DNA from 2 places in the Psychrobacillus sp. FSL W7-1493 genome. Region 1 is predicted to be linked to the other one. Evidence: a T-box and tRNA genes for the amino acid it is inferred to sense, from the RefSeq annotation. Region 1 holds a T-box; the other holds one or more tRNA genes.

Evidence for each region. The T-box of region 1 lies ahead of tyrS (tyrosine--tRNA ligase). A T-box ahead of a tRNA ligase gene usually reads a tRNA of that ligase, here a tRNA-Tyr.
Region 2: it encodes a tRNA-Tyr, which carries the amino acid that the T-box ahead of tyrS (tyrosine--tRNA ligase) is inferred to sense. The anticodon was not compared.

What each region holds. Positions count from the first base shown of each region.
Region 1 covers NZ_JBBOSB010000001.1:1,380,414-1,395,830, reverse strand. The annotation lists gene dnaN (DNA polymerase III subunit beta) at 1-472, opposite strand, end outside; gene MKX96_RS07110 (hypothetical protein) at 676-852, shown strand; gene MKX96_RS07105 (hypothetical protein) at 1,255-1,482, opposite strand; gene MKX96_RS07100 (alpha/beta hydrolase) at 1,639-2,388, opposite strand; gene MKX96_RS07095 (response regulator transcription factor) at 2,472-3,080, opposite strand; gene MKX96_RS07090 (sensor histidine kinase) at 3,093-4,178, opposite strand; gene MKX96_RS07085 (DUF418 domain-containing protein) at 4,193-5,317, opposite strand; gene MKX96_RS07080 (alpha/beta fold hydrolase) at 5,500-6,321, opposite strand; gene MKX96_RS07075 (VOC family protein) at 6,339-6,716, opposite strand; gene MKX96_RS07070 (hypothetical protein) at 6,841-7,089, opposite strand; gene tyrS (tyrosine--tRNA ligase) at 7,402-8,667, opposite strand; T-box leader at 8,748-8,942, opposite strand; gene MKX96_RS07060 (transglycosylase domain-containing protein) at 9,041-11,962, shown strand; gene MKX96_RS07055 (peptidoglycan D,D-transpeptidase FtsI family protein) at 12,283-14,484, opposite strand; gene acsA (acetate--CoA ligase) at 14,943-15,417, opposite strand, start outside.
Region 2 covers NZ_JBBOSB010000001.1:236,770-252,186, reverse strand. The annotation lists gene MKX96_RS01325 (ABC transporter ATP-binding protein) at 1-388, opposite strand, end outside; gene MKX96_RS01320 (ABC transporter ATP-binding protein) at 363-1,373, opposite strand; gene MKX96_RS01315 (glutathione ABC transporter substrate-binding protein) at 1,383-2,933, opposite strand; gene MKX96_RS01310 (ABC transporter permease) at 2,961-3,857, opposite strand; gene nikB (nickel ABC transporter permease) at 3,872-4,813, opposite strand; gene MKX96_RS01300 (Lrp/AsnC family transcriptional regulator) at 5,110-5,559, opposite strand; gene MKX96_RS01295 (type 1 glutamine amidotransferase domain-containing protein) at 5,745-6,257, opposite strand; gene MKX96_RS01290 (hypothetical protein) at 6,506-6,703, shown strand; gene glmM (phosphoglucosamine mutase) at 6,842-8,194, opposite strand; gene MKX96_RS01280 (CdaR family protein) at 8,230-9,513, opposite strand; gene cdaA (diadenylate cyclase CdaA) at 9,506-10,342, opposite strand; gene MKX96_RS01270 (zf-HC2 domain-containing protein) at 10,515-11,162, opposite strand; gene sigW (RNA polymerase sigma factor SigW) at 11,177-11,749, opposite strand; gene rocF (arginase) at 11,924-12,826, opposite strand; gene MKX96_RS01255 (GNAT family N-acetyltransferase) at 12,897-13,475, opposite strand; tRNA gene MKX96_RS01250 (tRNA-Ala) at 13,606-13,678, opposite strand; tRNA gene MKX96_RS01245 (tRNA-Gln) at 13,697-13,771, opposite strand; tRNA gene MKX96_RS01240 (tRNA-Tyr) at 13,777-13,860, opposite strand; tRNA gene MKX96_RS01235 (tRNA-Val) at 13,888-13,963, opposite strand; tRNA gene MKX96_RS01230 (tRNA-Thr) at 14,072-14,144, opposite strand; tRNA gene MKX96_RS01225 (tRNA-Asn) at 14,152-14,226, opposite strand; rRNA gene rrf (5S ribosomal RNA) at 15,279-15,394, opposite strand.

The DNA.
Region 1 (15,417 bases):
TAGACTCACTCTTTGAAACTGCAAACACAGTTTGTTTAATAATTTCCAGTAATTCAACACTTGGAATTTTAATATATTTATCCTCATCGATTTTAGGGAGGCTAGGGTAATCATCTGCATGAAACCCGTATAATTTCGTTACAATGTCTTCGGATTGAATGGTTACTACTTGTTTTTCATCTACTTTTATATGTATTTTTCCAGGTAGCTTCTTAACAATTTCACTTAAGTATTTTGCTGATACTACAACACTCCCTGGCCTATAAACTTCCAGCACTTTTACTCCATCATTCATCAAAGGGATAATTGTCTCAATAACAATATCAGAATTACTTCCCACTAGCGTTAAGCTATTTTTATCAGCAGTAATTTTAATACCTGTAAGAATAGGAAAAGGCGTTTTGAAAGTCACGGCTCTATTAACATCTAAAATTGCTTTACTAACAAAATCATTATCAATTATAAATTCCATCTAAAGGTTCACCTCATTTTAATCATAAGTATTCCTAATTCGACAAACTCCTTCCCAATACCTCCCTTATACATGACTCCGCTTTTATTTATAAAAATCTTTGTGATAGTCATAAGATCGTATTGTTGATGAAATGTTACACTTAAACGAACGTCACAGTTAGTTGATAAAAATATTTTTTTTTAAACAAAGGAGGGGTAAATATGATTTGGTTAATAGTACTTCTTATTCTTTTTATTATTATCGCTTTTGCTCTCCTAGTTGATTGGAGAAATAAGAAAATTAATAACAATAACCAGAATCCAATAAATCCAAATGCAAAACCAGGGGAAAGTTCTAATCATACGTTGGGAGATAATAGATATTCAAATGGTGAATAACTAAATTACACCTAAATTAGTGAAATTACACATAAAAGAATCACATAAAAGTGCCCTCGTAAAGTCAGCTCTCAACGGCGATCAACTGTTCTAGCATAATCTCTATTTTAAGATCCCTGATTTCTTGTAAGATATCTCTCCATTCTTAATGTTTGGAGAGCAGGCAACGGTTCCATCGGGAATAGCGCGAGCTGAAGACCCCGGACTGAGCACAGCGATGGAAACGGCTGAAAATGTGCCCGCGGAAAGCGTTCGCCGCAACGGAAAACAACTACTTTGCCAGATCGTAGAACTTACGAAAATTTCTAACTACACAAATTACAAAAACAAAAAAATGAAGATCACTCATTTGAGTAATCTTCATCTTTATATATGCTAAATATCATTATTTCGTAGGCATTTCTATGTCCACATATTTGTTGTGCTATTTAGTGTACTTAACAATCCTTGATTATATTCTACCCATTTCTTCATTTCTCGCTCTACCGCTTTGTTTTGCCATTCAAACCAAAAGGTCGGACACTCGCTGCAATGGCTTTCGACACCTTTATTATTGCGCAAATCCCTACATGTAAATAACGTTTTTTTACGGCAATTATAGCAATAAATTTCTTTTTCATCTAATAGCATATACGTCCCCTCCAATTACAATAAATTATTGACCATAAAGTGGATATTAATACCTTTAAATGGTTGTACTGGAGATTTAGTATCATTTAATCTACTTCATTTATAATCTGCCTAAATGAAAAAAGTCTCGAAACCAATGGCTCCGAGACTAGATAGTTATATTCTTGCATTTATAAACTGTATACTTCTATCTGCTATTAGCTCCTTATCGGCGTCTAACGTAGCAACATGGTAGCTATTTTCTAGCTCCACAATTTCCTTTCCAACAGAGGAAATTGCTTCATATATTTGAAAGGAATTCTCTGGAGGAACTACATGATCCTCTGTAGATTTAAATATTAGAGCAGGTGCAGTTATTTTAGATAGATTATCACGTACTAGCCTTGATAGTAGAATGATATCCGACATAGATTTCACTGGTGTTCTTGGGTAAGCTAACTCCTTTATCCCTGCCTGCTTAATGTCAGAACCAATTCCCTCTACAAATCGAGTCTCACTTTGAGAAAGGGTTTCATAATTTTCAATCATGTCAGGCATATAGACGGCAGCGTTTATCGGCATAATGCCTTTAATGTCAGGGTAGTTTTCGGCCAAGTATAAAGTAAGCGTACCACCCATAGATAATCCACAAACAAAGATGTCGGAGCAAGTTTCCTGAAGCTTATTCAACCCTTTTTCCACGTCTTTTATCCAGTCTTCATAGCTTGCACGCTCCATATCCTCTGGATCTGTACCATGACCGGTAAGTCTCGGTCCAAAAACAGTAAAGCCTGCTTCGGCAAACCTTTCCCCTAAATAATGCATACTTTGAGTGGAGCCTGTAAATCCATGTATAACTAACACCCCTACATGATTTCCCTCGTAGAAAAACTCCTCTGCACCCTCTAGCACTTCATAATTCACGATTCCATCCCCCTTATAAGTTTTTACTTAACGACATTTCACACCATTATTCCTCTACCACGTTTCTATCTCATATAAACTCTATTTTATTCAAGCCAACCATTTTCATTTGCTTTGTTTACTGCTTGTTGTCTACTTTCCACGTGAAGCTTTTGGATAGACGAGGATAAATAATTACGGACAGTACCCTTCGTTAAGAATAATCGTTTTGTGATTTCTGAAGTAGTTAACCCTTCTTTAACGAGACGGAGGACGTCCCTTTCTCGGTCATTCAGAGGATTCTCTACTTTCATGAAAAGAGTGGCTGCTAAATCTCTGCTAACAACCCTTTCACCAGCAGCCACCTTTCGAATAGACTCTATTAACAAATCAATTGGCTCGTCCTTCAGTAAATATCCAGTTACGTTACTGTCAATCGCTTTTTGTAAATATCCCACCCGTGAAAAAGTAGTTACTATCATAACTTTACTTGGAATCTGCTCCTCTTGTATTTTTCGAGCGAGCTCCAGTCCCGTCATATGTGGCATTTCAATATCTAAAATACATACATCCGGTGTTTCCTTTACAATTAGCTCCCAGGCTCTCTGACCATCTTGTGCCTCTCCAACAACCTCTATATCTGCTTCAAAGGATAGTAAAGAAGAAAATGCGCCTAAAAGCATTTTTTGATCCTCAGCAATTACTACTCTTATCACTATGTATCCTCCTTACGAATGAATTGGTAATGTGATTGTTATTATAGTGCCTCCAGAGGAACCCTCTTTTACAAGTACGTCGCCTTGTAAAGAATGCATCCGCTCCTTCATCGAGACTATACCATTTCCAAATCTCTTCATCTCTAAACCAATTCCATCATCCTTGATATGTACGTAGAACACCTTATCTTTAAACTCTGTATAGATTTCACAACATTTCGCCTGACTATGTCGAAGTATGTTTGTTGTCGCCTCTCTAACACAAAGAGATATCATGGTTTCCTCTACATTAGATAATGGTTGGCGAAAGTCGTGATTAGATTGAACATTAATTCCCGCAGATGTTAGTACTTGCTCCGAACGTTCTAGCTCACTTTCGAGAGATATAAATTTCATATCCGTCACCAGTTCACTTACCTGCTTCATAGCAGTTCTTGTAGTTGCTAAAATATCGTCTAACTCACCCTTAACCTTAGCTTGTTCCGTGCCTACTAATTTGGAAGCAAGCTCTGTCTTCAGCTTAATAATTGTTAAAGTATGGCCAATTGTATCATGTAGATCTCTAGCAATTCTCTGTCTTTCTTCTTGCTGAACAAGCTGTTTATTTACTTCGGATAATTTAGATTGTAAACTCGATGTTTTTAAAAGAAAATACCGTAGTATGGGCAAAGCAAGCTGAATAATCATTAACGCTACTATTACAGCAAAGTCAATGTTATCGAGCTGCTCCTTCCAAAGAAAAAGGAAAAACAAGGAGGCAATTCCTACTATCCCAAGTCCAATGTGAAGTTTAAACTTAGCTCTCCCCAACAAATCCGCAAACAAAAAACCAAAAGTAATAATTACAGAGCCCTCGAAAAAGCTTAATACGATTAGAGAGGAGTAACCTACCATTACAGCACATAGAAGTCGCCAGTCCTTATGCCACAATGAAATATAAAAAGAACTAACAATCATCAATAGAAATATAAGCTTTACGCCATTGTGTAAGACTGAATCTGATAGCATGACAACAGTAATAAGAAAGATAATGGAGGCTACATCAATGATTAAGTATTTGGTCGCCTGATCTTGTGGGTAAAATTTTATGATGGTCACCTCTATTTACAAAATTATTTGGAGACTACAGCTACCGCTTTTCTTCTTAACCACTCTAATGGTCCAGTTCGAAGCTTGTTAATACAAAAATAGGCAAATAGGAATTGAAAAAGTGTTATACTGAGCCAAATGCCGATTATAGATAGACTTCCTACTTTCCCACCTAATCCAAGACCCCAGCCATAAAAAATTATAGAGGCTAAAAGATTCTGTGAAACATAGCAGCTTAGTGACATTTTCCCGACTTCTTCTAATCGAGACCAAAGCCACTCTACCTTTCTATATTCTACTAATATACCAAATAATCCTATATAGCCAAGAGACATGATTGGTGCGAATAAATAACGAGCTGGTAAATCGAAGTCCCCACCAGGTATAAAAATAAGGAGATTTAATGGAATTCCTATATACAAACCTAATTGAAACAATTTTTTTCGCTTATGTTTACCAATCTCTGTTTTAGAAAATGTGCCCGAGCGCATAAGAAAGACGCCTAATAAAAACAAGCATATATTCATTGGAACGATTAAAATAACTTCTAATCTAAAGTAAATAAAATTGAATAAGCGATTTTCCACCTGACTTAACCATGTTCCGCTTTCATATAGGGCAGCTCCCTCATAAGTCCCCAATGACATGTTTAATCCCCCTAGTAGAGAAGCTACTAAAACTAATAGAATAATGCCAGCATGAAAGCCACCTAATCCAATCATTATTTTTTTCATAAAGGCATCTCCTCGTTTAAGCACAAGAGCAACGATTAAACCAGTGATCGCATAGCTCATCAGGATGTCATATTCCATTACTAGGGCAAAATGTATAAATCCCTCGACAAGTAAAAATAATAATGTCCATACATACACGCCTGGCCACGCATTCCCTTTACGTTTCGCCTGCTGGTATTTTATCTCTAGACCTACTCCAAACATAATGGTTAATAACCCTAGAAACTTACCGTTTACGAAAAAAAGAACGAGCATCCTCAGAAAATCGTCTAATGACCACCACCCGGTATAGTTAAAAGTTGTTGTATAAGATAGGTCTCCCAAATAAGCAAAAATCCAAATATTAGTCCCTAGTGTTCCAAGCACTGCAAATCCGCGAAGAATATCAATTAAGCGCAATCTTTCATTTGTCATCAAATTATCCCTCTTTCGTCTGAAGTAAGAGCTCCTGCCCTTATCTAAAATAATAAAGTGAATTGAATGATGCTAACATTCACAGCAGTCAGAAGTATAAGATGACACATGTCATAATTAATCAAAAAAGACAAGCGATGAACCATCTCGAAAATTTCCGAAATGGTTCATTACTTGCCTTTTCATCTAAGTTTTCTATCGTGAATGCGTTTTAACCAATCCTCTAAATAGGCATCAAATAGTATGGGCCTTTCAATTTGTAGATTATGGCCTGCTCCATCTAAAATGGCGTACGATCCCTGATGGAAGTTGTCTTTTAAATGGAAAGCATCCTCAAAGCCCACTACATCGTCCTGCCTTCCAAGTAAGAAAACAGAAGGTTGATCAAATTTTGGTTCTTTAAACCAGCTACCAAACGAATAATTACCGGAGATTTTTTCTAGAAATGGTTGATCTGCTCGATTCATGCCACTGACGATTTCTTTCGTCCATCGATTGTATGTCAGTTCATTTAATACGACACAGTTATCCTCAAATGCCGCTTTTATATCGCTTCCCAAGGTTTGTAAGAATAGCTCATCCTTTGCTGCTGTTTGTTTAACAGGAAGTGTTCTTTTATCACGAGCGGCATAAATAACGGGGCAAATAAAGAAAGCGCCTAGAACAGAAAAACTTTCCCTAGCGATTACTCCACGTGCCAAATAACCTCCATATGACTCTCCTGCTATTAAAAATGCCTCATTTTGGATTTCCTTTTCTATAAAACCAGTCACTATATCTAACATATCATCGGTATTGTTTAGATGAGCGAATTGCTTGGATTTACCCATTCCAGGTAAGTCTATGTATATTCTTTTATAGGCAGCTCCTGACTTTTGAAAGAAAGGCTCCATACATCCCTTCATCAACTCCATATCAGGGGAAAACCCATGAAGCATTAAAATAGGGGTTCCTTCTCCGTATATTTCAAAATAGATTTCTACGTCCTTTATTGATGTGTACATATTATTGTTCTCCTCCATTACTGACAAGCGCCAAGTGGATTACCATCCGGATCAAAAAACGTAAAGTACTTCTTATCCCCATCGCCGTCTAGTGAGTTTACCGCAATTCCTTTAGACTTTAACTCATCGTAAAGCTTCTCTATATCCTCGGGTATAAAGTTAACATATTTCCCTACGCCAAAATTATTCGAAGGAAATTTCATAGGAGTATGATATTCGACCTTGACTAAACAAACGACAGTCGGTGATTCACTTGATATTTTCATGACTGCAGCTTCTTCCTCTATATAGTTTAGCTGGAAACCTAGTACCTCCTCGTACCAGCGTGCTGAAACCTTAGAGTCCCTCACAGGGATAAAAATCCCCTCTACACCCTTAAGTAATGACTTGTTCAAGTTGTATCCTCCTCTCACGTCTTCTGTATAACTATTCGTTGGCTCACTGGATTTTCCTTCTTTATTTGATACCTTTCGTGAAAGAAAAAAAACTTGAAGCTGTTAAATATCAGCTTCAAGTTTTTTAGTTCTTTTCCATATTCTCGATTAAGTCTAATAATCTTTGTCTTTTGTCATCGGCTTCTTCATGAATGATTTTAAATTCATAGCCAGTCTTTTCTTCATTAATTGAAATCTCTAGAAGATCTCCTTCTTTAGCGTCAATTGTAAACTTTTCTTTTAAAATAACTAGCTTGTCCGATTTATCATTCTTACCAAAAAGAATAACAAAAAAATCGTCGAAATGATCAAGTATATATTTTTTCGCTTCCATGTATTCTAACCCCCTTTTTTAAAAAGCTTATGTATTTAAAAATAATAAGAATTTATTTTATTTATTTTCAGAGTAAAGTTCCTAAATCTTATTCTATACTATATACTTACTTATTTTCACCTATTTTGTCTACTATTTATATAAACTTTTTAAAACGTTCATAATTCCACCTTTTTAATGAAACAGAAGAAATTTTTTCTATTTTACTTAGATATTTATTACATTTTATAAAAAGTTGACTAAGACATTATAAATTAGACGTTTTTTGACAAAAAAAGTTACTTCTCAATAGTATGAGAAGTAACTTAAAAATTATACGAATTTAATCATTTTATAATTTTTCTTTCCTCTTCTAATAATCATAAATTCATCTTCTAGTCTATCCTCTTGCCCTACAACATAACCAATTTCTGTAATTCTCTCTCCATTGATCGAGATAGCACCATTCGTTACATCTTCACGAGCCTGTCTTTTAGATGGAGACACTGTCGCTTCCACTATAAAGTCAACTATGTTTTTATCCTCTTTTTCCATTTCCACGGTTGGAACATCCTTAAAAGCATCTTTCATTTCACTTGCTGTAAGTGCTTTTAAGTTTCCACTAAATAGCGCCTGAGAAATTCTCACTGCTTGGTCTAATGATTCTTGACCATGTACTAGGCGAGTCATTTCTTCTGCAAGTGTTATTTGGGCTTTACGTAAGTGCGGCTCATTTTGCACGGTTTCTTCTAATGCTTCAATTTCAGCTCTCTCTAGGAAAGTGAAAATCTTCAAGTATTTAATCACATCTGCATCGGCTGTATTAATCCAGAATTGGTAAAACTCATACGGTGAAGTTTTTTGAGCATCTAACCACACAGCGCCAGAGGCAGATTTACCGAACTTCGTACCATCCGCTTTCGTAACCAAAGGAATTGTAATACCAAATGCCTTTGTTTCTTCTTCATGTGTTTTACGAATCATTTCTAAACCAGTCGTAATATTCCCCCATTGATCGGATCCACCTACTTGAACACGGCAGCCATAATGATTGAATAAATGGTTGAAGTCGATACCTTGGATTAATGTGTAGGTAAACTCTGTGAATGAAAGTCCTGAATCTAAACGTGAAGCAATAGAATCTTTCCCAAGCATGTAATTGATATTAATAAGTTTTCCGTAGTCTCTTAAAAATTCAATAACAGACATTGGTCCAATCCAGTCCCGATTGTTTACCATCTGTGCTCCATTTTCAGATTGAAAATCAAAGATTCGTTCCATCTGCTTTTTAATCCCTTGGACATTTAAATCAATTTGATCAGTAGTTTGCAGCTGTCTTTCCTCCGAACGACCGGAAGGATCTCCAATCATTCCGGTAGCTCCTCCTACTAAAAGAATTGGACGATGTCCGTGCATTTGAAATCTACGAAGTGTTAGGAGTGGAACGATGTGTCCAATGTGCATACTGTCTGCAGTTGGGTCAACTCCACAATATAGAGAGATTTTTTCAGTAGATAGTAGTTTATCCATTCCTTCTGCATCCGTTTGTTGATACAAAAGACCTCTCCATTGTAGGTCTTCAATTAATGAGTTTGTCATTTTGTTTCCTCCTTTTATTGGATTGAGCAATACCAAACAAATTGCCTATAAACAAAAAAGTCCCTACATGATAAAAATCATGCAGGGACGCTTAGTCATTAGCGCGGTACCACCCAGCTTGAAGGATCAATCCTTCCGCTTTTTCACATGTAACGTTGTGAAAACGTATAACTCCAAGCCTGTAATTCGCTTTTATACACTGACTAACTTTCACCGACCGTTAGCTCTCTAAACAGTATGTATAATCACTACTTCGGACTTTTCTTCGTTAAATGATATACCTATTTTACCTAATTTGTTTCGGATGTCAATAAGTATCGTCTAACATATTGGACTATGATATAATATTCATGATTTGGAGGTCGAGAAATAAATGAATAAATGGATGGAGAAATTCCACTTATATAAAGAGAAAGTAGATGCCTGGCAATCAACCAAGTGGGCAAGAAGGTTACGTATATCTTCAAGTGTCGTATGGAATTTATGCTTAATATTTTTAGTAGTCGGCCTCATACTTGGAGCATTTGCTACAGCTGTGGGAGCAGGCTATTTCACTTCTTTAATAAAGGATGAACCTTTAAGAAAGAAAGAAGAAATGCGAGCAGCCGTGTTTAATTATGAAGAGACTTCTGAAATTTACTTTGCAGGGGATGTCTACCTTGGGAAGCTAAGAACAGATTTGGAAAGAACTGAAACAGATCTTGCGAATGTCTCCCCTTATGTCATTGATGCAGTGTTAGCTACGGAGGACGAATACTTTAAAGTCCATAACGGGATTGTTCCTAAAGCCATCTTCAGAGGTCTATTACAGGATATGACGAACTCAGATACTCAAACGGGCGGTTCTACATTAACCCAACAGCTAATTAAAAATCAAATCCTTACTAATGAAGTTTCTTATGAACGAAAAGCTAAGGAAATTCTTTTAGCAATGCGACTTGAGGAGTTTATGAGCAAGGACGAAATTTTAGAGGCATATCTTAATATTATACCGTATGGTAGAAATGCAAACGGTCGTAATATCGCTGGAATCGAAACTGCAGCACAGGGAATTTTTAATGTAAAGGCTAAAGACCTGACTCTCCCACAGGCTGCTTACATTGCGGGTATTCCACAAGCCCCTTTTAAATACACCCCTTTTAGTAATGGTGGAGTATTAAAAGAAGGCGACTCGTTAAAGCATGGTATCGATCGCATGAAAGTCGTATTATATCGGATGAAAGAAACCGGATATATAACAGAAGCGGAATACCAAGCATCCGTTAACTATGATATTACAAAAGACTTTAGACAAAAGGAAACATTGCCAGAGGAAAAATATCCATGGCTTACCTTTGAAATTGAAAAGAGAGTTAGAGATATTTTAAGTGTGCAGCTAGCTCAAAAGGATGGAATCGATTTAGAGGCATTGGCTAACGATGATCCTCTAATTGAAAAGTATAATATTATGGCACAGCGTGCTGCTAGTACAGGCGGGTATCGTATTCATACTACTATTAACAAAGATATGTATGAAAAAATGCTTCAGGTAAGAGATGCATTTGAATCTTATGGACATACTTATACTAATATTAGTGTTAAGGATCCTATTACTGGAGAAACAATCACAAAGGATTTCCCTGTACAAGTTGGAAGTATGCTAATAGAAAATGGAACTGGCCGTATTCTCTCGTTCTTAGGTGGTCGAGATTATAATGTAGAGCAATATAATCATGCTACTCAGGCAGTACGCTCCATGGGTTCTACGATTAAGCCATTGGTAGTTTATGCTCCAGCTATTGAATATGGTGTAATTGGAGCAGGAAGTCCTCTTGCAGATGTTAAATTTAATATAAATGATAATGGAAACAAATGGGAGCCTTCTAACTATACAACGGAACAAGAGCTTGGAATTATTTCCGCTCGACAAGCAGTAACCACTTCTCAAAACTTATCGACCATTAGACTTTACGATCAAATAAAAGACAAAAAGCCAACTGATTTCATGATGAAAATGGGCTTTGAAAGCATCGAAGAAGATGAATATGCTAACCTTGCACTTTCGATTGGAGGCATGAGAAAAGGTGCTTCTTTAGAAGAAAATACAAATGCATACGGAACTTTTGCGAATAATGGTCAATTTGTTGATGCATATATGATTGAGAAAATTGTAGACGTGGAAGGCAATGTTGTTTATCAGCATCAAGTAGAGCCTGTCGATGTATTTAGCCCGCAAACAGCATATATTATGACTGATATTTTAAGAGATGTTATGACACAGGGTACTGCTAAACTGGCAAGCTCTCGTTTAAAATTCCAATCTGACTTTGGAGCGAAGACTGGTACAACACAAGGACATAGTGATTCATGGTTAGTAGGCTACAATCCAAATGTTTCATTGGGTGTTTGGCTTGGTTATGACGAGCAAAAGCTAACATTATTCCATATGAACAATCGTTATGGGCACCCAAGTGTACGTATTAATACACTTTGGTCGAACATGATGAATGCAATGTATGACATTAACCCTGAGCTAATAGATGCACCAAATGCTTTCCAAGCGCCTGAAGGAGTCGTTTCAAGATCATTCTGTGGTATTTCTGGTCTAGCACCTTCTACTGCTTGTGAGCAGGCAGGTCTTGTAAAATCTGACTTATTTAATGCGAAGGTTATGCTTCCTACGCAGGCAGATGATAGTCTAGTATCCTCATCTTATGTAGTCATCAACGGTAGTAAATATCGATCATTGGATTCTACTCCAAGCGAATTTGTTACAGCGGGTGGTCACGGAGTAAGTGAGGACTTCATCAAACGAATGCTTGGTCGATTTGGTGGAGATGCGAGTAAGCTATTCCCGAACGACTCAACATTTGCTAGCAATGTAGTATCAGAAAAGGTATTTGAGGCAGACGGTACGCCACCTGCTCCAGTAACTACCTCTTTGACAGGTAATACAATGACATGGACGAAATCGGCTTCTAGTGATGTAGTCGGATATCGAGTATATCAAGTCGTTAATGGTAACAGAGTGCTAATGGCGACTAAGAAAGAGGCAGAAAATTATAGCTATCAAATCACTTCTCCAGGACAATATGTAGTAGTAACAGTTGATATTACCGGATTACAGTCTGGTGCTTCCAACATAGCTACCATTAATGCTCCAGAACCTGTAATACCAGTTCTTCCCCCGGAGGAACCGGTAGAAGAAGTGCCTGAACAGCCTGTCCCAGGTGATGGTAATGGCGGTGGCGGTGAGGTAATCATTACACCTCCAGTCGAGCCTACCCCACCACCGGAAGAAGAATCTACACCATAAAATAAAAAACGTGAAATCGTATGGACGCCAAAGGTCCTCATCGATTTCACGTTTTTTCTATAAGCTTTTACTTAAGACAGGTTGTGTAAAATCCTAGACTACAAAAAATATCCTTTCCAAAATCAGGTATTATATAATAAAGAAGCTTAGGAGGAATACGATGAAAAGATTAAATTTAATTAAATTTATAGAGGATGATTTTAGTTATTATTTCAGCCTTGTATCTAATGAATCTTGTGGTTTTAATGAGTCCCATATCGAGTATTACATTCAAAAACGAACGAAATGAAATAAAACTCCGTTTAATTTTTAGAGAGTTATTATTTTGTTTCTTCTTCATCTATTTTAGTATTTGTAAATGCTGGTTTTATAAATGGAGAAATAGTTAAATCATTTACGGATGTCGCATTATTTTTTTGCTTAATCTCAAAATATTTATCGACAAGTCTTCGTGCTATAGGCGTAGCAAAATTTGTTTTGTATGATGATTCCAACGAAGCGTGTGGGATAACGAGGGCGTATGCTATTTCAGGATTTTCATACGGTGCAAAACCGATATGTGTTAAGTTTACAGTATTAAATGTTTGCCACATTTCTGTATCAAAGTAACTAGATTGAGCAGTACCTGTTTTTCCTCCCCCTGTAAACGAGGCATTCCCAAAGGCTTTATTCGCCGTACCTCTGCTACTAAAGTATACAAGTCTCATCCCCTGACGAACACGTTCGATTTCCTCGCGTGTATTATCTACTGTATTTAATATAGTTGGCGTAATTTCTTTTACTAAGTTACCAAGTTGGACGCCATCTTCAGAAGGTTCTCTAATTTCTTTCACAACATGTGGTTGAATTCTATTACCACCATTAGCAAGCGTTGAAACAAATTGAGCTAATTGCAATGTAGTGTAAGTATCATACTGTCCAATACTTAAATCTAGTAGCTTACCATCTTCAAATCCATCTGGAACCCTATTCACTTCTCCTGGCAAATCAATCTCCGTTAATGCTCCGAGTCCAAGTTGAGCATAACCACTCCTCATTTTAAGAAAGGCATCTTTCCCAAAATTAATAGGTTGGTTTGGTCTATAAGTACTTCCAGCAATACCATATGCAGTTTTAAACATATATACATTAGAAGAGAGCTCTAGAGCTTGTAAATCATTGATTCGTATACTTCCGGAGCGGTTAAATACAGAACTTTTTGGTTGAGATCCCTTAATTAGGATAGGTTCATCCACTAACGAGCCCCCGATTGGATATACTCCCTCCCGATAACCTGTAAGTATAGTACCTGGCTTCACAGTGGATCCAACTTCGTATGCATTAGTAAATGTGCCGAATGCGTAGTCATAAACTTCTTTTGCACCTGTTTTCTCATTTTTCCCAAGCCGCTTACCTACTAATGAAAGTATTTCACCGGTATAAGGATCTATCATAATAAAATAAATATTTTGCAGATATTGACTTCCACTGTTTTTACTAAATTTCAGTAGTTCTTCAGTTAATATTTCCTCATGCGCCAATTGAACTTCACTGTCCATTGTTAATACTAAGTCTCTCCCAGGTTTTCCTTCATAAACTGTCTGAGTATCGACAACTCTTCCTTTCCCATCCGTTATATTTTTAACGACACTTTTTTGACCTTGGAGCACTTCCTCATATTGTTGTTCAATATAACTTGTACCTACACGGTCATTTCGAGAATAACCTCTAGATAGGAAATAATCTAATCGTTCTTTTGGAATACCTGTTTTTGGCAATGTAGTTGAACCTAATATAGCTAGTGAAGAAGTTTTTACTCTTCTCCAATCGGTTGTCGTATTAACCCCCTCTAATTCACCCAGTCTTTCTGAAACCCGAGCAAATTCTTCAACAGTAACCTCTTCTTTTATGTCATCTCCTTTAATAATCTGAGGAGTTAATGCATATCCTGCTGCCATTTCTCGATAAATTGCAATTATTTCTAATTCTTCTGGAGTAAAAGAATTTAACTGTTCATCCATAATTCTACTTCTAACCAAACGGTCGATCGCTCTATTTTGTTCTTTTTTTTCTATTTCTTTATCTGTTTCTATTTCTTTTCGTTCTTCTTCTGATACCAATTCTTGTGCTTCTTTTGGATATTTTTTTAGCCAGAAATCTTGTAAATCACTCTTGGTAATATTGTTTGGTTTCTTTTCTATCAATGCACTTAATTTTTCTGCAATTATATACATATCTTTCGACTTCGTTGTTTGCATTTTTGTATACGTTATAGCTCGTAGCGGAAGATTATCAACCAATATTCTTCCTTCTCTATCAAATATTCGGCCACGGGGTACACCGGTATTTATCCGGACTTCTTCAGCCTTTTCTAAATCACTTGTATAGTCTTCTCCTTTAACGATTTGTATGTATCCTAGTCTTAGTATTAGCATTGTAAAAAGTAAAAATATCGAGAAAAACAATACATTCATACGAAAAGTAATAGTTTTTCGTTGTTTAGATTTCGTGCTTTTTGCATGTTTGTTGGAGGTCTTTCGCATGGGAGCACCTTCTTTATATAATAATTCTCTTATTTAGAATTTCTGAGGAAACAAGCATTATTCCAGTTTTTATTACGATATTCCTAGGCTAATTTTTAAGACCCTAGTAACAATACAAACCAAACCACCTATATAAGGGATTAACTTCAATAACTTAAAAAGATATTTCTGAGTTTCTTTTGTAGTTTATAAAAATTGAGCCATAATATTTTAATTTATTGGTTTATTATACCATTTATATTACTTTGTTTGACAAAATATCTATTTTTAACCTCTTTAGCAAGGTTATTGATAAAAATTAATACTGGTTGAGCTATAACCCATTCCCCTTCCCTACTTGCGTAGTAGTGATGTAAGAAAACAGACTGACTTTATAATTTAAGTAAAAAAACGTGAAATCGTTTTTCCCGATTTCACGTTTCCTTAAATGTTAGAATAGTTATGTCCAAATTTCTTTACTAATCTTCCATCGTAGATAAATCACCAGTTGGAAGCTGTAATTCCCATGCCTTTAATACTCGGCGCATAATTTTACCGCTTCTAGTTTTAGGTAGCTTATCCTTAAACTCAATTTCTCTAGGAGCAGCATGAGCGGCAAGACCCTTCTTCACAAATTGCTGAATGTCTGCAATGAGCTCATCAGAAGGCTCATACCCTTCATTTAAAGCAACAAATGCTTTAATAATCTCTCCACGGACTGGATCTGGCTTTCCTATTACTCCTGCCTCAAGAATTGCAGGATGCTCTAACAATTTACTTTCTACTTCAAATGGACCTACACGCTCACCTGAGGTCATAATTACGTCGTCTACTCTTCCTTGAAACCAGAAATAACCATCATCATCCATATAGGCAGAGTCTCCCGAGAAGTACCATTCATCATTGATAAAATAGGATTCAAACTTTTCTTGATTTTTCCAAACCTGACGCATC
Region 2 (15,417 bases), 1.1 Mb from region 1:
TCACAAAGACTTCCTCTAACGCATGCCCAATTCTCTGTCTAGGGTTTAGGGAAGCAAAAGGATCTTGGAAAATCATCTGCATTTCCTTAACGAACTTTAACTTCTCTTTTCTCTTAAGGTTTTGAATTTCCTGCTCCTTAAATATTACTTTTCCATCCGTTAGTTCCTCTAGTCCTAAGATAGCTCTACCTAAAGTGGACTTCCCACAACCAGATTCTCCAACTACCCCTAGACTTTCTCCTTCGTAGAGCTTCAGATTTACTTCTTGAACTGCCTGGACATGCCCTTGAACTCTCTTTAATATTCCACCTTTTATAGGGAAGTACTTTTTAACTCCATTTAATTCAAGGAGGACCTTCTGATCAGTTTTGGGTGACGAGATGACCATTCTTTACTTCCTCCTCTTCCTCTTCATATAACCAGCAACTTACCGTATGTCCACGCTCGTCTTGAATCTCTTTTGGAGGTAGTACGCTACACTTTTCTGTCGCAAATTTACATCGGGGATGAAATCTGCACCCTTGAATGTCCTCATGTAAACTTGGAAGAGAACCCGGAATTGGCTCTAATTCAAAATCAGGATCATCTACATTTGGCACAGAATTTAAAAGCCCTTGGGTGTACGGGTGTTTTGGATTGTTGAAAATATCTTCAACCATACCTTCCTCCACCTTTTTACCTGCATACATCACCATCACCTTATCCGCTACCTCTGCTACTACTCCCATATCATGCGTAATAAGCATAATGCCCATATTTAACTTTGTCTTTAACTCATTGATTAGGTCCAAAATTTGAGCCTGGATTGTAACATCTAATGCGGTTGTTGGTTCATCTGCAATGAGCAAACCTGGGTGACATGATAGAGCAATGGCAATCATAACCCGTTGTCTCATCCCACCACTCAGCTCATGAGGGTACTGACTCATCCGTTTTTCTGGGTAAGGGATTCCTACTTGGTTTAACAGATCGATTCCTTGTTTGTGTGCCACTGATTTAGATAGTCCGTGATGAAGCATTAAAGGTTCTCTCAACTGGTATCCCACCGTCAATACGGGATTAAGTGCAGTCATAGGCTCTTGAAAAATCATTGATATCTTATTACCACGCATCTTTCTCAATTCTTCATATGAAAGACTTTGGATTTCTTTTCCTTCATACTTGACTTGGCCTGCAGCTATTTTACCGTTGCTTGGCAAAAGACCAATGACTGACAAGGATGTAATACTCTTACCACAGCCAGACTCTCCTACAATGCACAGTGTTTCTCCTTTTGAAACAGAAAAGGAGACATCTCGCACAGCTTGAACGTTACCGTCTGCTGTACGAAATTCAGTTACTAAATTGTTCACTTCTAATAATGTCTCCCTCATCGGATATACCTACTTTCCAGTTACATTTTTTAATGACCATTTACCAGTAGAATCAAGGTCCAACCCAGTGTATTTGTTATCCAAAGCAGATGTAACAACTCCATGATACATAACTACTACTGCATTCTCGTCTAACATTAATTTATTTGCTTGATTAAGTAACTTCGCACGTTCTTCTTGGTCAACTGTAGTACGTGACTGCATTACTAAGTCATCAAATGCTGGATTACTATACTGTGCACGATTTGACGCACCTACATTGTCACTATGAAAGTTAGGATAAAATAATTCAGAACCGTCTCCAGTAACATTTGACCAGCTTAAGAAGGTTAAGTCATATTCCCCTGCACGAGCTGAATCTAAATAAGTAGCCCACTCCATAGACTCAATTTCAACCTTGAACCCTGCTTCAGTTAATTGAGCTTGAACAATTTCAGCCATTAAAGTTGTATTAGCACGGTTAGCTGTTAACAGTTTAAAGGTTTGGTCACCATATCCATTTTTCTCTACTAATTCCTTTGCACGCTCCAAATCATAAGGAGTTCCTGCATTATCTGCTGACTCATCATATCCAAATACTTTTGGTCCTATTACACTATCACTTCTTACACCTAATCCGTTCAATTTAGTGACAAATGCATCACGATCGATTGCTGAGGCTACTGCTTCTCGGAAATCAGGGTCTTGGTTTCTTTCTCTTAGATGGTTAAATGCAAAATAATAGACTGGAGAACCATCAATTTTTTGAATATCAATACTGTCCATCGATTCTAAACGATTGATTTGCTCTGTTGGTAGGTTATCGATAAATTGAACCTCGCCTGTTTGAAGCATCGAAATGGCAGTAGAAATCTCAGGAACTACCTTGAACACTACTTTCTTTAAGTCAGGTGCTCCTCCCCAATATTCCTCGTTCGCTTCTAGTTCCAACTTGTCACCTGGAGTCCAACTAACAAATTTAAATGGTCCTGTACCTACAGGCTCTTTCATCAAATCCTGCTTCTGGTCAGCAGTTGGGCTTATGATTGCTGCATTTGAATGAGAAAGTGCTGCTAAGAATGCCCCATATGGATATTTCGTTGTAATTTTAACAGTGTTTTCATCCTCGACTGTAATTTCTTCCACTGATTCTAAAAGAGATGCACGTGGTGCTCCTGTTGCTGGGTCACGTAATTTGTCAAACGTATATTTAACCGCTTCTGCGTTAAACGGAGTTCCATCATGGAACTGTATGCCTTCTCTTAGTTTAAAGATCCATGTATTTTCATCTGGATTCTCATAGGATTCTGCTAATTTAGGTTCAATCTCTAATGTTTCTGAGTTGCGCTGAAAAAGTGTCTCATATACTTGTTCAATTACATTTGCTGAAGGAGAATCATTTGTCATGGTTGGAGACAGGCCGACCGCATCAGTTGTAGTAGCATAGGTAAAGGTATCTCCACTAATGTCACTTCCTGAGCCTCCGTTTTCTTTTGGAGCTGATGAAGACTCTCCTCCAGAACAAGCTGCTAGAACGATTGATACAACAAATAATAAAATAAATAACCATTTTTTCTTCATTTTCATATTCCCCCTATTTTCTATTTTTTATTGGATGTCCATATTTGGATCTAATGCATCTCGTAATCCGTCTCCTAATACGTTAAAGGCAAATACAGTTAACATAATTGCTATCCCAGGAATAATTGTTAAATGCGGTGACGTCCACATATAGCTTTGCCCTTGTGCAATCATTGCCCCCCATTCTGGTGTAGGAGGCTGTGCCCCCAATCCTAAGTAACTAAGAGAGGCTGTGGAGAGGATAGCTGTTCCCATTCTCATTGTTGCAAATACGATAATTGGTGCCATAGCATTCGGAAGAATATGACGAATCATAATCCTTAAATCAGAAGCACCTAATGATTTTAAAGCCATAATATATTCTTTTTGTTTTATAGAAAGTACTGATCCTCTCACTATGCGAGCACAGCTTGGTATGGACCAGATACTAATCGCTATTGCTACGTTAACCAGGCTGGTACCTAATATAGCAATGATTAGCATAGCTAGTAGAATACCCGGGAAGGAAAACAGCAAATCTACTATTCTCATAATGATTCCATCTAGTTTTTTATAATAGCCCCCGAGCAAACCAAGCGTAATACCTCCTAGCAGACCAAGAACGACAGCTGCTATTCCGACTAAGAGAGAAATTCTAGAACCATAAACGATACGAGACCAAACGTCTCTACCATAATTATCTGTCCCCAACCAATGCCCTTCTGAAAAGATAGGGAGTTCACTGGCTACTAGGTTTTGTTTTGATGGATCATGTGTGGCTAAGGAGGGAGCAAATACCGCTATGAAGATTAGCCCCAAAATAATAGCAAGACCAACTACTGCTAATTTATTTTTCATGAGGCGTTTCATCGTCGTGACGTATACCTTATCCTTCTTTTTTGTTGCAGTTGGAAGATTATTGTTTATTGAAATAGTATTCGACATATGATCCCTCCTTCTTAGTCATAACTTATCCTTGGATCGATGAATGTATAGACAATGTCTACGATGAGATTCACAACCACGAATAGTGTGGCTACTAATAATACGGAAGCTTGCACCATCGGGAAGTCCCTTTGTGCGATAGCGTCTACCATCAACCTTCCAACACCGTTAATCGCAAATACTTTTTCCGTGATAATTGTTCCTCCGAGTAAACCACCAAAGTTAACACCAATCACAGTAACTACTGGAATCATTGCGTTTTTTAGAGTATGTACCCAAATGACTGATCTTTCTTTCACACCTTTGGCTCTGGCCGTTCTTACATAGTCGGCTTTAGCCACCTCGAGCACTGAGGATCTTGTCATTCTTGCAATCATTGCTGCAGCGCTAGTGCCCAATGTAATTGCAGGAAGGATCATTTGTTTAAAGCCCTCAGCTGTATAGAATGGTGCTGACAGTCCACCTACTGGTAGCCATTGCAGATTTACAGCAAATACTAATATTAACAATGCACCTAACCAAAAATTTGGTATGGATATCCCGGCAAGTGCAAAAGTAGTTGACGTCACATCGAGCCATGAATTTTGTTTTAATGCTGATATCAATCCCGCTACCACACCTATTATGATGGCAACTATCATACTCGCAATTGCCAGCTTAAAAGTATTCGGTAGCCTAATAGCTATTGCTTCTGAAACGGATTGTTTAGATTGATAGGAATAGCCAAAGTCTCCTTGAACCGCATTTTTAACATATCGACCGTACTGAACTAGGAAAGGATCATTTAATCCCAAGTTCTCTCTTATTGACTCCAAATCAGATTCGGTCGCTGTCGGTCCTCCTACCATTGTGGCAGGATCCCCGGGTGCAATGTACATGGAGGAAAACACTAGAAATGATATACCAAAAAGCAAGAAAAGAAGCTGCATCCCACGCCTTACAATTAAAGAAACCAAAATCCCACCAACCTTTTCTACATTTGTTAATCTTTTTTTTATTTTTGATTAACAAATGATTGAATTTTAATAATTTTGATTATAATACAACTATCAATAAAAATCTATATGAATTTTCAAATAAATTTATTTATTTGATTTATTCTTTACATTTAGACTAAATAATTAATTTTACATTACATTTTGAATATTATATCTGCTATATCATTACTTTATGTTTTGTTATTTTTTTCATTTAAAGTAAACGCTTCCATTCTTTCTGTCCATGCAAAAAGGCATCCTCAAGGGGATGCCTTTTATAACTTTAAGCCACTACGGCTTTTAAACCTTCTTAATAAAATATGACTCTCAACTCTAGTAATACCTTCTAATGCGTATAACTCTTCGTTGATGAATTTTTCAAGACTAAGGAAGTCATCAACCAACACGTGCATATGTAAAGTGGAAGGTCCTGTCATTTGGTAGCAGCTAGCAACACTAGGATTGTTCGCTAGTTTCTCTGCGACTTCCACCAATGATGATGGTTCACAATCCACTTCAAAAAAGCCCGATACCCCTTTGCCTACTTTTTCCGAATTAATCACTACAGTAAATCTTTCAATAACTCCTTCTTTCTGTAGTTGATGTACTCGTTCTCTCACAGCAACCCTAGATAAATTTAACTCCTTCCCAATATCTACATATGATAATCGGCCATTAGCAGTTAACAGTTCTAGGATTTTTTTGTCTATCATATCTATTCCCATTTTTTCACACCCCTCATTTCTATCATAAATTATTAACTTTACTTTAGAAAGCAAAAATAACATTATACAGACATAATGTAAAGAATTAAACAATATATTACTATTATCGAAATAAAAAGCAATATATATATTAACTTAAACACACAAAAAGACACCCTTGCAGGGTGCCCTCCTTCATTATACTTTTAAGCCAACAGTTTAACAATTTCACGGTTGAACGCTGGAATGTCATCTGGTGTACGACTAGTAACTAATTGTTTTTGACAAACGAAAACCTCTTCGTCATGGAACTTAACTCCTGCATTTTCTAAATCTACTTGAATAGATTTATATCCAGTTGCATCTCGACCATTGAGTGTTTTAGCAGTAATTAAAAGCTGAGGTCCATGACAGATTGCAAATACGGGTTTTTTAGCATCCATAAAGTATTTTGCAAATTGTACGAAACGATCATCTGCTCTTAAAATATCGGGAGAAAATCCACCAGGAATGAATAGTGCATCAAATTCTTCTGGCTTCACATCGTCAATACCATAGTCAATCGTTACATTTACTTCACCATTTTTACCGGTTACTTGTTTCCCAGCCTCTTGTTCAATAGCGAATACCTCGTGTCCAGCTTCGTTTAATGCTTGTGCCGGTTTCGCATATTCCGAGTCCTCAAACATGTTTGTGATTAATGTTGCTACTTTAGCCATTTCCTCACTCCTCAATTGTTTGTTCTCTCTTATAATTCCACTAAAAAAGCTATATTAAACATCTTTAATGAAAATTAGAAAGAAGGGCTTTTGATAATTTATTTATAAGAATTTTTTAATCAAAAAGGCTACTAAAGTATTCGATTTATTTTACTTATATGGTTTATTTGTTAAATATAAAACTAAAATCAACGGGGAAGGTTAGTTTAGATTAAGAAAGTAGTCGAATATTAAAAGGGGGAATATATATGTTAAAAAAGATAATTATTAGTATTATTTTAGGAGGTTTATTTGGTTTTATAAGTCATATTATAATCAGTTCGCGACTATACTTACCGGAAGATATGTTATTTTTTTCAACGTTTTTAGGTGTTATTTTTGGTTTATTAATTTGTTTAATTGTTGATGTAAATAAACAAATTGGAATTAATTCTACGGGTGCATAGTAAAAAGCAATATCGAAGTAAAATGAGCCAGGAGAAAATATCCTAGCTCATTTTTATATGTCTTTTTCAACTTTTCCTTTAACATAGCCAACAAAAAACCCCGACCGTAATTCTACCGGTCAAGGTTATATTATATCTTTAGTCTACTAATCCCATTTCTGCTTTTACTACTTCAACTATACGATTTACATATTTCTCACAGTCTTCTACGGTAGAAGCCTCTACCATTACGCGAACTAATGGTTCTGTTCCTGAAGGACGAACTAACACGCGTCCGTTACCAGCCATTTCTGTCTCCACTTCACTAATGATTGCAGCTACTTTATCATTCTCAGTAACAGCATGCTTATCAGTAACGCGTACATTTACTAGCTTTTGAGGAAAGACTTTCATTTCAGCTGCTAGCTCAGAAAGTTTCTTCCCTGTTACCTTCATAATGTTTACAAGCTGTAAGCCGGTTAACAAACCATCACCTGTAGTATTGTAATCTAGGAAGATAATATGACCAGATTGTTCTCCACCCAGGTTGTAACCATTCTTCTTCATCTCTTCTACAACATAACGATCTCCAACAGAAGTTTTTACACTTGTCATATCATTCGCCTCAAGTGCTTTATAGAAGCCCATGTTACTCATAACAGTAGAAACAACTGTCTTGTTGTTTAATCGTCCTAGGGAATTAAGATATTTTGCACAGATATACATGATTTGGTCGCCATCAACGATGTTCCCTTTTTCATCTACTGCGATAATTCTATCTCCATCACCATCAAATGCTAATCCAACATTTGCTCCCTTTTCAAGAACAAACTTAGCTAAGCCTTCTGGATGTGTAGACCCTACACCATCGTTTATATTCAAGCCGTTAGGCGAAACTCCCATTGTCGAAAGGTCGGCATCTAAGTCAGCAAATACATGAGTACCTAAGGAAGATGTTGCACCATTCGCACAGTCTAAGGCTACATGAATGCCTACGAAGTCTTCATCAATTGATTGCTTAAGATATTGAATGTATTTTTGACCGCCTTCGAAGTAATCGGATACGGATCCGACACCACCACCTGTGGGTCTTGGCAATTCATCCTTCTCTGCATCAAGCAACTGCTCAATTTGTTCTTCTTGCTCATCCGTAAGCTTAAACCCATCTGAACCAAAGAATTTGATACCGTTATCTTCCACGGGGTTATGGGAAGCAGAAATCATTACACCAGCATCTGCGCTCATTACACGTGTAAGATAAGCTACTCCCGGTGTACTAATAACACCTAATCGCATTACTTCCACTCCGACAGATAAAAGACCAGCAACAAGCGCGCCCTCTAGCATATGTCCAGAAATACGTGTATCCCGTCCAATGAGTACCTTTGCTCGCTCTTTAGTATCTTTTGTTAAAATATATCCACCAAAGCGACCTAATTTAAATGCTAATTCCGGTGTTAATTCCTCGTTTGCTACACCTCTTACTCCGTCTGTACCAAAATATTTTCCCATTAATCTTCTCTCCTTAATTACCTGTTATCCTGCTTTTATGCGTCTTTTATCATTAATTTTGCTTCGGATTCAGATGTTTGCCATTCTACATTAGAAGGACCATCAATTTGAATAGGAAGAATTCTTTCACCAACTTCTATGTTTTGGGCATCTACGTAGATAGAAATGTCCCCTGACTGAATATCTTTCAAGGCATCCGGTGTTCCCTTGGCCACAACAGAAATTATTCCATCAGTAGGTGTTTCGAAGCTACTCGCTAGCTGCTCTGGTAATCCTTTTACAGCTATCCTCATTTCTGTAAAGGACTTCTCTGTTATCTCATCAGCTACAGCTGTGTCCTCATCTTCCTTCTCGGCTTCATCCGTACCGTTGGAAGGGGGTGTTGCGCTTGTAACATCTGCTTTTATATCAATTTTTTCTTGAGATAATTTGGTCACTCCCTCAGGCACAACCATTTTAACACTGATTGACCCAGTGTCTTCAATTTTACTCACATCTACATCGACATTCAACCTATCAATTTTATCAACAACTGACCTAGGACCATATACCCGCACCTTCTGAGTCGCTGTTGATAGTGCATTAATAGTTAAACCTTCCTTTGGAGTTCCTTTTTTCGAAAGCGAGATAGGTACTTCTTTACTGTATTCTTCAACTGTCACTTTAACATTTACAGTTCTCGGCTCAACAGAGACATCAAGCTTATTAAGATCCAAATCAAGCACTCTAACGCTAGCTTCTTGCTCAAAGGACTTATCTATGCCTTTTTCGCTCGAAATGGTTGCTTTTACATAGCCTATAGATTGTATAACACTTTTTGCTCCTGTTACGTTTACTGTTCGAGGTTCTACAGAAGAAGTCATGACATAGTTCTCTGCTAACAGGCTTTCATTCATGTCAAGATCTACCCGGAATTCCTGGGTGATTTTTTCTTCAATTACTACATTCACATATACGGGGTCTGTTCGGACCTTTAATTTTTCTGAGAAATTTTCCTGTGATATAGCAACTCTATGTTCGCCCATTGGAAGTTCTCTTAAGTCTACAAACAGCTTGTAGTCCTTCATAATCTTTGCCGAAGTCACAAAGTTTGCAGGGCCTTGTATATTTACATCTACCGTATCTGGAACTCCAGTGACGACTAAATTTTCATCATCATAATAGACTTCTACTGGAACATCCCTTAATACGTCAATTGCATTGTTGCTAGAGTTCTGATGATCAGATTCCAAATCCGATTTCACGGAAACAAACAGCAATATGGCAAAGGTAAGTGTAATAATTCGCAAAAGCCACGGATTATTCATCATTTTATCCATTTTGTTTCCCCCTCCATCGCCACTTAGAAGGTGTCACTTGCTCCTCAGTTGGACCAAACCAAAGTCTTGTTAAATGATTTTTAAATTCATCCATTGAAAGATTTCGATGTAGGTCTCCGTTAGAAGTAAGGCTTACTGCTCCTGTTTCCTCTGAAACTACAATTGTAATAGCATCTGTGACCTCACTAAGCCCTATTGCAGCTCTATGCCTTGTTCCAAGCTCCTTCGAGATAAAAGGACTTTCAGAAAGTGGTAAGTAACAGCCAGCAGAAACAATCTTATTTTTTTGAACAATAACCGCCCCATCATGTAGTGGCGTATTTGGAATAAAAATATTAATCATTAACTCAGAAGTTAAGTGGGCATTTAAAGGTATTCCCGTCTCAATATATTCTGTCAATCCAGTCTCTCGTTCGATGGAAATTAAAGCACCAATTCGACGCTTTGCCATATAGCTAACAGACTTGGTCATTGCTTCTATTAGACGAGTCTGCTCTTCTTCCTCTTGTAGAGAGCTTCTAGAAAACAATTTCCCCCTACCTATTTGTTCAAGTGCTCTTCTGATCTCAGGTTGGAAAATGATAATAATTGCTAAGAAACCATATGTGATAACTTGATTTAACATCCAGCCAAGTGTATCTAAACCTAGAAAATCAGTTACTACTTTTGCAATAACGATGACAAAGATACCTTTTAATAATTGAACTGCTTTTGTACCTTTAATAAGAGTAATTAATTTATATATAACGAACCATACGAACAAAACGTCTAATATATTGACGATTACGTTCACTGGCATCAAGTCTGTAAATTGTTCCATAAACGACATTGGGCATCCCCCACTTTTTCTCGCAAATCCATATAAAGTAAGTATAACATATTTGAAGTATAGATTTCTCGTTCTAATACTAACGCAAAAAGTCTATCCAGGTTCCTGGATAGACTCCTTTTTTAAAAAGATAGGATAATATATGTGTTTCTCGGGGTATTTATTTCTATTTTTATTCTTCAGTCTTATCGCTTTTAAAGAAAGAGGTAATTTCATTAGCAGTATCTTTTATGGTATACCATAACCAGTCAAATGCTTTGTTAATTTCCTCACTTTTACCTGTAACATTGGCTGTGGAAGCCATATATTTAGAACCGTCGATAATGGACCCATTAATCACTGTTAAATTGCCGTCCAATTCTCCATCAACGCGCACATCACCATTCTTAACTATCAAATCTCCTTTAACGACTTGTCCCTCAGGGATTATAACTGTTTCTCCCTCGACAATAACATTCTCTTGCTTTGTGAATGAAAACTGTTGGTCGTTATTATAATTGGAGAAAAGGGCACTACTCATTAAAAGCATAAACATAGCTGCTGCCGTAAGAACAGGATGCTGTCTAAACCATCTGCTTACACCTGTATGTGATTTTTCTTTTGGAAGTCTAGACATAACTGATAGAGTAAAATCATTTGGTGCCTCTACATGAGCTGCTCCTTTTACAAAGGCTACTACATCGCTTAACTCATGCATATGATTGCGACACTCTTGGCACGACTGCAAGTGTGACTTGAGCTCCAGCTCGTGTTCACGACTAATTTCACCATCTAGATATTCATGCATATAGTGAACAATTCGTTCTGGACACGCACTCATCATGATTCCTCCTATTAAAGATTCGGTTGTTTACTTAATTGTTTTCTAAGTGCTTCCCGACCTCGATGTATTCTTGTTTTTACTGTGCCTAATGGGAGATCTAAAATTTCACTTATTTCCTGTAATGATAGTTCCTCCATGTATTTAAGCACTATAGCAGATCGATACTTATCTGGAAGACGGCTGATCTCATATTGAATTCTATCTTGTAGCTCAAGTTTCATCAACTCTTCCTCAGGAAGTTCGTCAGAGGCAGCTATTTGAGAATACATGTCGAGACCTTCCGTACCTTTTACTTCTGCATCTAAATAATAATCAGGCTTTTTTTTACGTATACGATCAATACATAAATTGGTAGCAATACGATACAGCCACGTAGAAAATTTTCTCTTTTGATCGAATGTATGAATATTTATATAGGCCCGGACAAATGCCTCTTGTGCTATATCTTCAGCTTCGTGACGATTGCCAAGCATTCTATAACAAACTTGGAAAAGCCTATTTTGGTAAAGGTCGACAATCTCCGCGAATGCGTCTTTATCTCCTTTAAGTACTTGTTTTATTCTTTTGTTAACTATCGCATCCATCGTGTGATTTCCCCTCCGCTCTATGCGGCTGTCTCTACCTATACGTAAGAAGGATTCAACAGGTTTCATTTTTTTATATTATTTTAATTTTATCAAATATTTCCTGTGTTGTGTTGTTAAAAAAAAGAAAAAGCTGACAATTAGCCTGCTTTTCCTAAAATACTAATAAAACTATTATATTAAGCTTTCTCCAAATAATGAGCCCATAAGTGCTACTGCAGTATCAGCTGTTTTATTTTTCTCATCGAGAATAGGATTTACTTCTACAAATTCAGCAGATGAAATTAAATGAGAGGAATAAAGCATTTCCATAGCTAAATGACTTTCACGATAGCTTATACCTCCTGGTACCGGCGTTCCCACTCCAGGTGTATATAGCGGATCTAATCCATCTAAGTCAAGAGACAAATGCACACCGTCCACTTTACGTTCCAGGAAGTAAGTTATCGTTTGATTCATAACCTCGGTCATTCCTAGCTTATCTATTTCATGCATGGAGAAAACTTTAATACCTTTTTCTCTAATCAGTTCTCTCTCTCCCGGGTCTACAGAGCGGGCGCCAATTATAACTATATTCTCGGGTTTAATCTTCGGTGCAAATTCACGTATGTTCACTAAATCCTTGTGACCTAAGCCTATGCTTACGGCTAATGGCATACCATGAATATTTCCCGATGGAGAAGTTTCAGCAGTGTTTAAGTCCGCATGAGCATCGTACCAGATAACCCCTAGATTTTCATAATGATCAGAAAGACCTGCTAATGTACCGATAGCTATACTATGATCTCCACCTAGGACAAGTGGGAAATCCCCTGCCTCTACAACCGCATGCACTTTATTGGCAAGAGCTGTATTAGCTTCAATCACCTGCTCTAAATTTCTTAAGGTAGTAGATGATTCTTTTTTTCTAGTCTGACTGATTAAAATATCCCCTTCATCCTTCACCGTATGACCAAGGTCAGTTAAGCGTTCCACTACTCCAGCATAACGAATTGCACTTGGTCCCATATCTACCCCGCGTCTATTTTGGCCAAGATCCATGGGAACGCCTATAATTGTTAGATTTAATTTATTCATTATTTTATACCCCCTTTAGTTCATACACTTATTGTAATTCCTTAAAGGCAGTTGGCTCAACTCAGCATTTTCATGTATATTTATTCATTAATAATTGAAGATATTTTTTTGCTTCTGCCCATTCTTCATTTACAATCGAATATAAAACCGCGTTTCTGACGGTCCCGTTGGATCTCACACGTTCGTTCCTTAACACACCTTCCTTGATGCCCCCAATTCTTTCAATAGCTCGCTGTGACGGTAAGTTTAACTCGTCGGTTTTAAACTGCACACGAATCATCCCCAACGCCTCAAAGCAATGCTGGAGCATCAAGAACTTACAGGTCGTATTTACATGAGTTCTCTGAAAAGCTTTCCCGTAAAAAGTAGAACCAATTTCACAAGCACGGTTAACTTGATCTATCCCGTAAATCCTAGTCGTACCCATTATTTTCTTGGTATCTGTATGTTCCACTACATAAACAATTGCGGTTTGTTGACCTTGCATTTGATCAATTCCTGCCTGCAGCCAATCTCCTAGCTGTTCTTCACTTTCTACCCTATGTAACATATATTCAAATACGCTAGGCTCATACAGCTCCCACAGTAACGGTATATCGCTTTTCGTTAACAATCTTAACGTAACATCCCCTAGGATTAAGCTTTCCATTTCTCTCACAACCTCTTCTCTTTTTCTATTTATATCGGAATGTAGAAGTTATTTTGTTATATATCTAAATACAAAAAAACTCTTTTCAATTGAATGAAAAGAGTACAGTATACACACATTAGAATTAAAATGGAGCCTAGCGGGATCGAACCGCTGACCTCCTGCGTGCAAGGCAGGCGCTCTCCCAGCTGAGCTAAGGCCCCATAATAGATAATAGAAAATGGCTGGGGTACCTGGATTCGAACCAGGGCATGACGGAATCAAAATCCGTTGCCTTACCGCTTGGCTATACCCCAAAAACTGGTGGAGGGGGACGGATTCGAACCGCCGAACCCTAAGGAGCGGATTTACAGTCCGCCGCGTTTAGCCACTTCGCTACCCCTCCAGGCTATTATAAAAACTTTAAACTTTATGGTGGAGGATGACGGGCTCGAACCGCCGACCCTCTGCTTGTAAGGCAGATGCTCTCCCAGCTGAGCTAATCCTCCAAAACAGTAATCCTCTTTAAAAACCGGACAATTAATAGTTTAGCATAAGTATTACTTCAAAACAAGCATTTTTTTATGTACATTCTCTACTTTTATGTAAAATAGAAAAGCTTCCAACCGGATTTGAACCGGTGACCTCTTCCTTACCATGGAAGCACTCTACCTACTGAGCTATGGAAGCATAAAAATGGCTCCGAAGGTAGGACTCGAACCTACGACCAATCGGTTAACAGCCGATTGCTCTACCACTGAGCTACTTCGGAACGTTCTTATTATTTAAAGTACAAATATAATTATAACAAGTATACTTTAAATTTCAAGCTTAATTTAGGTATTTTTCCAATGAAATATTCAAGGTTCCAACATATAGAAGTTACCATCTTTTTGAATGATATTCTCTATATTTTATTTCATAGAAGATGCTTCACCATATTATATTGTCCATTTTTATTTAGAAATATGCGTAGAAGAATTTTTTATTTAGAGTTTTTTTAATCTATTTTTTAATTCTTATTTATAGCCAAAAATTTAAGCTATTAATAGAACAGTGAAATTTAATATTGCTTTTTTATGTTTAAAGTAGAGTTGGTTTTCGCTCTAGACGTAAGCTTTCCGCGGGGAGTCGCCGTCTGCCTCTCCAATCAATAGAGTAATTAATGTTAGTATTTTATAGGTAGTGCATTCTATATAAAATTCAACGCTCATTAAAAGATTTAATTATTGCTAGGAGAGTGCTTTTAAAGTAGACGAATGGTACGAGCAGGAATCACAGCTGTCACAGAGTTTAAACGCCTTTTTGATCAGGCTCACGTAATTATTACTCGTAACTCTTTCCTTGCCCTATTCATAACATGCTTAAGTATTTTTGTAATTTCTGGGGAGAGATTGCCTTCTAAACAAAAAAACACCAGCCACAGTCGTTCAGTTCCTCGAACTCTTTGCCCCTCCGGCTTCTCGCTCACTTCCTTAGGGAGAGAATGCCTTCGGCTTTTTTTTGATACAGGACAAAACAAAAAAGCCGCCACCGATTACTCGGTGACGACTTCCTTTAGTTGCCCAGCGACGTCCTACTCTTGCAGGGGCGACCCTCCAACTACCATCCGCGGCTGCGAAACCAGATGGGCGGCAGATTTCTTCGTCAGCCGCAGTCGTTCGGTTCTCGCGTATGCCATACGCTCCGAGCCTCTCTTCTTTGCTTCCTCGAACTCTTTGCCCCTCCGGCTTCTCGCTCACTTCCTTAGGGAGAGAGTGCCTTCGGCTTTTTTTTTGAAACAAAAAAGCCGCCACCGATTACTCGGTAACGACTTTCTTTGGTGCCCAGCGACGTCCTACTCTTGCAGGGGGAGACCCCCAACTACCATCGGCGCTGAAGAGCTTAACTTCCGTGTTCGGTATGGGAACGGGTGTGACCTCTTCGCCATCATCACTAGACTTTTGAGTTGTTCACTCAAAAC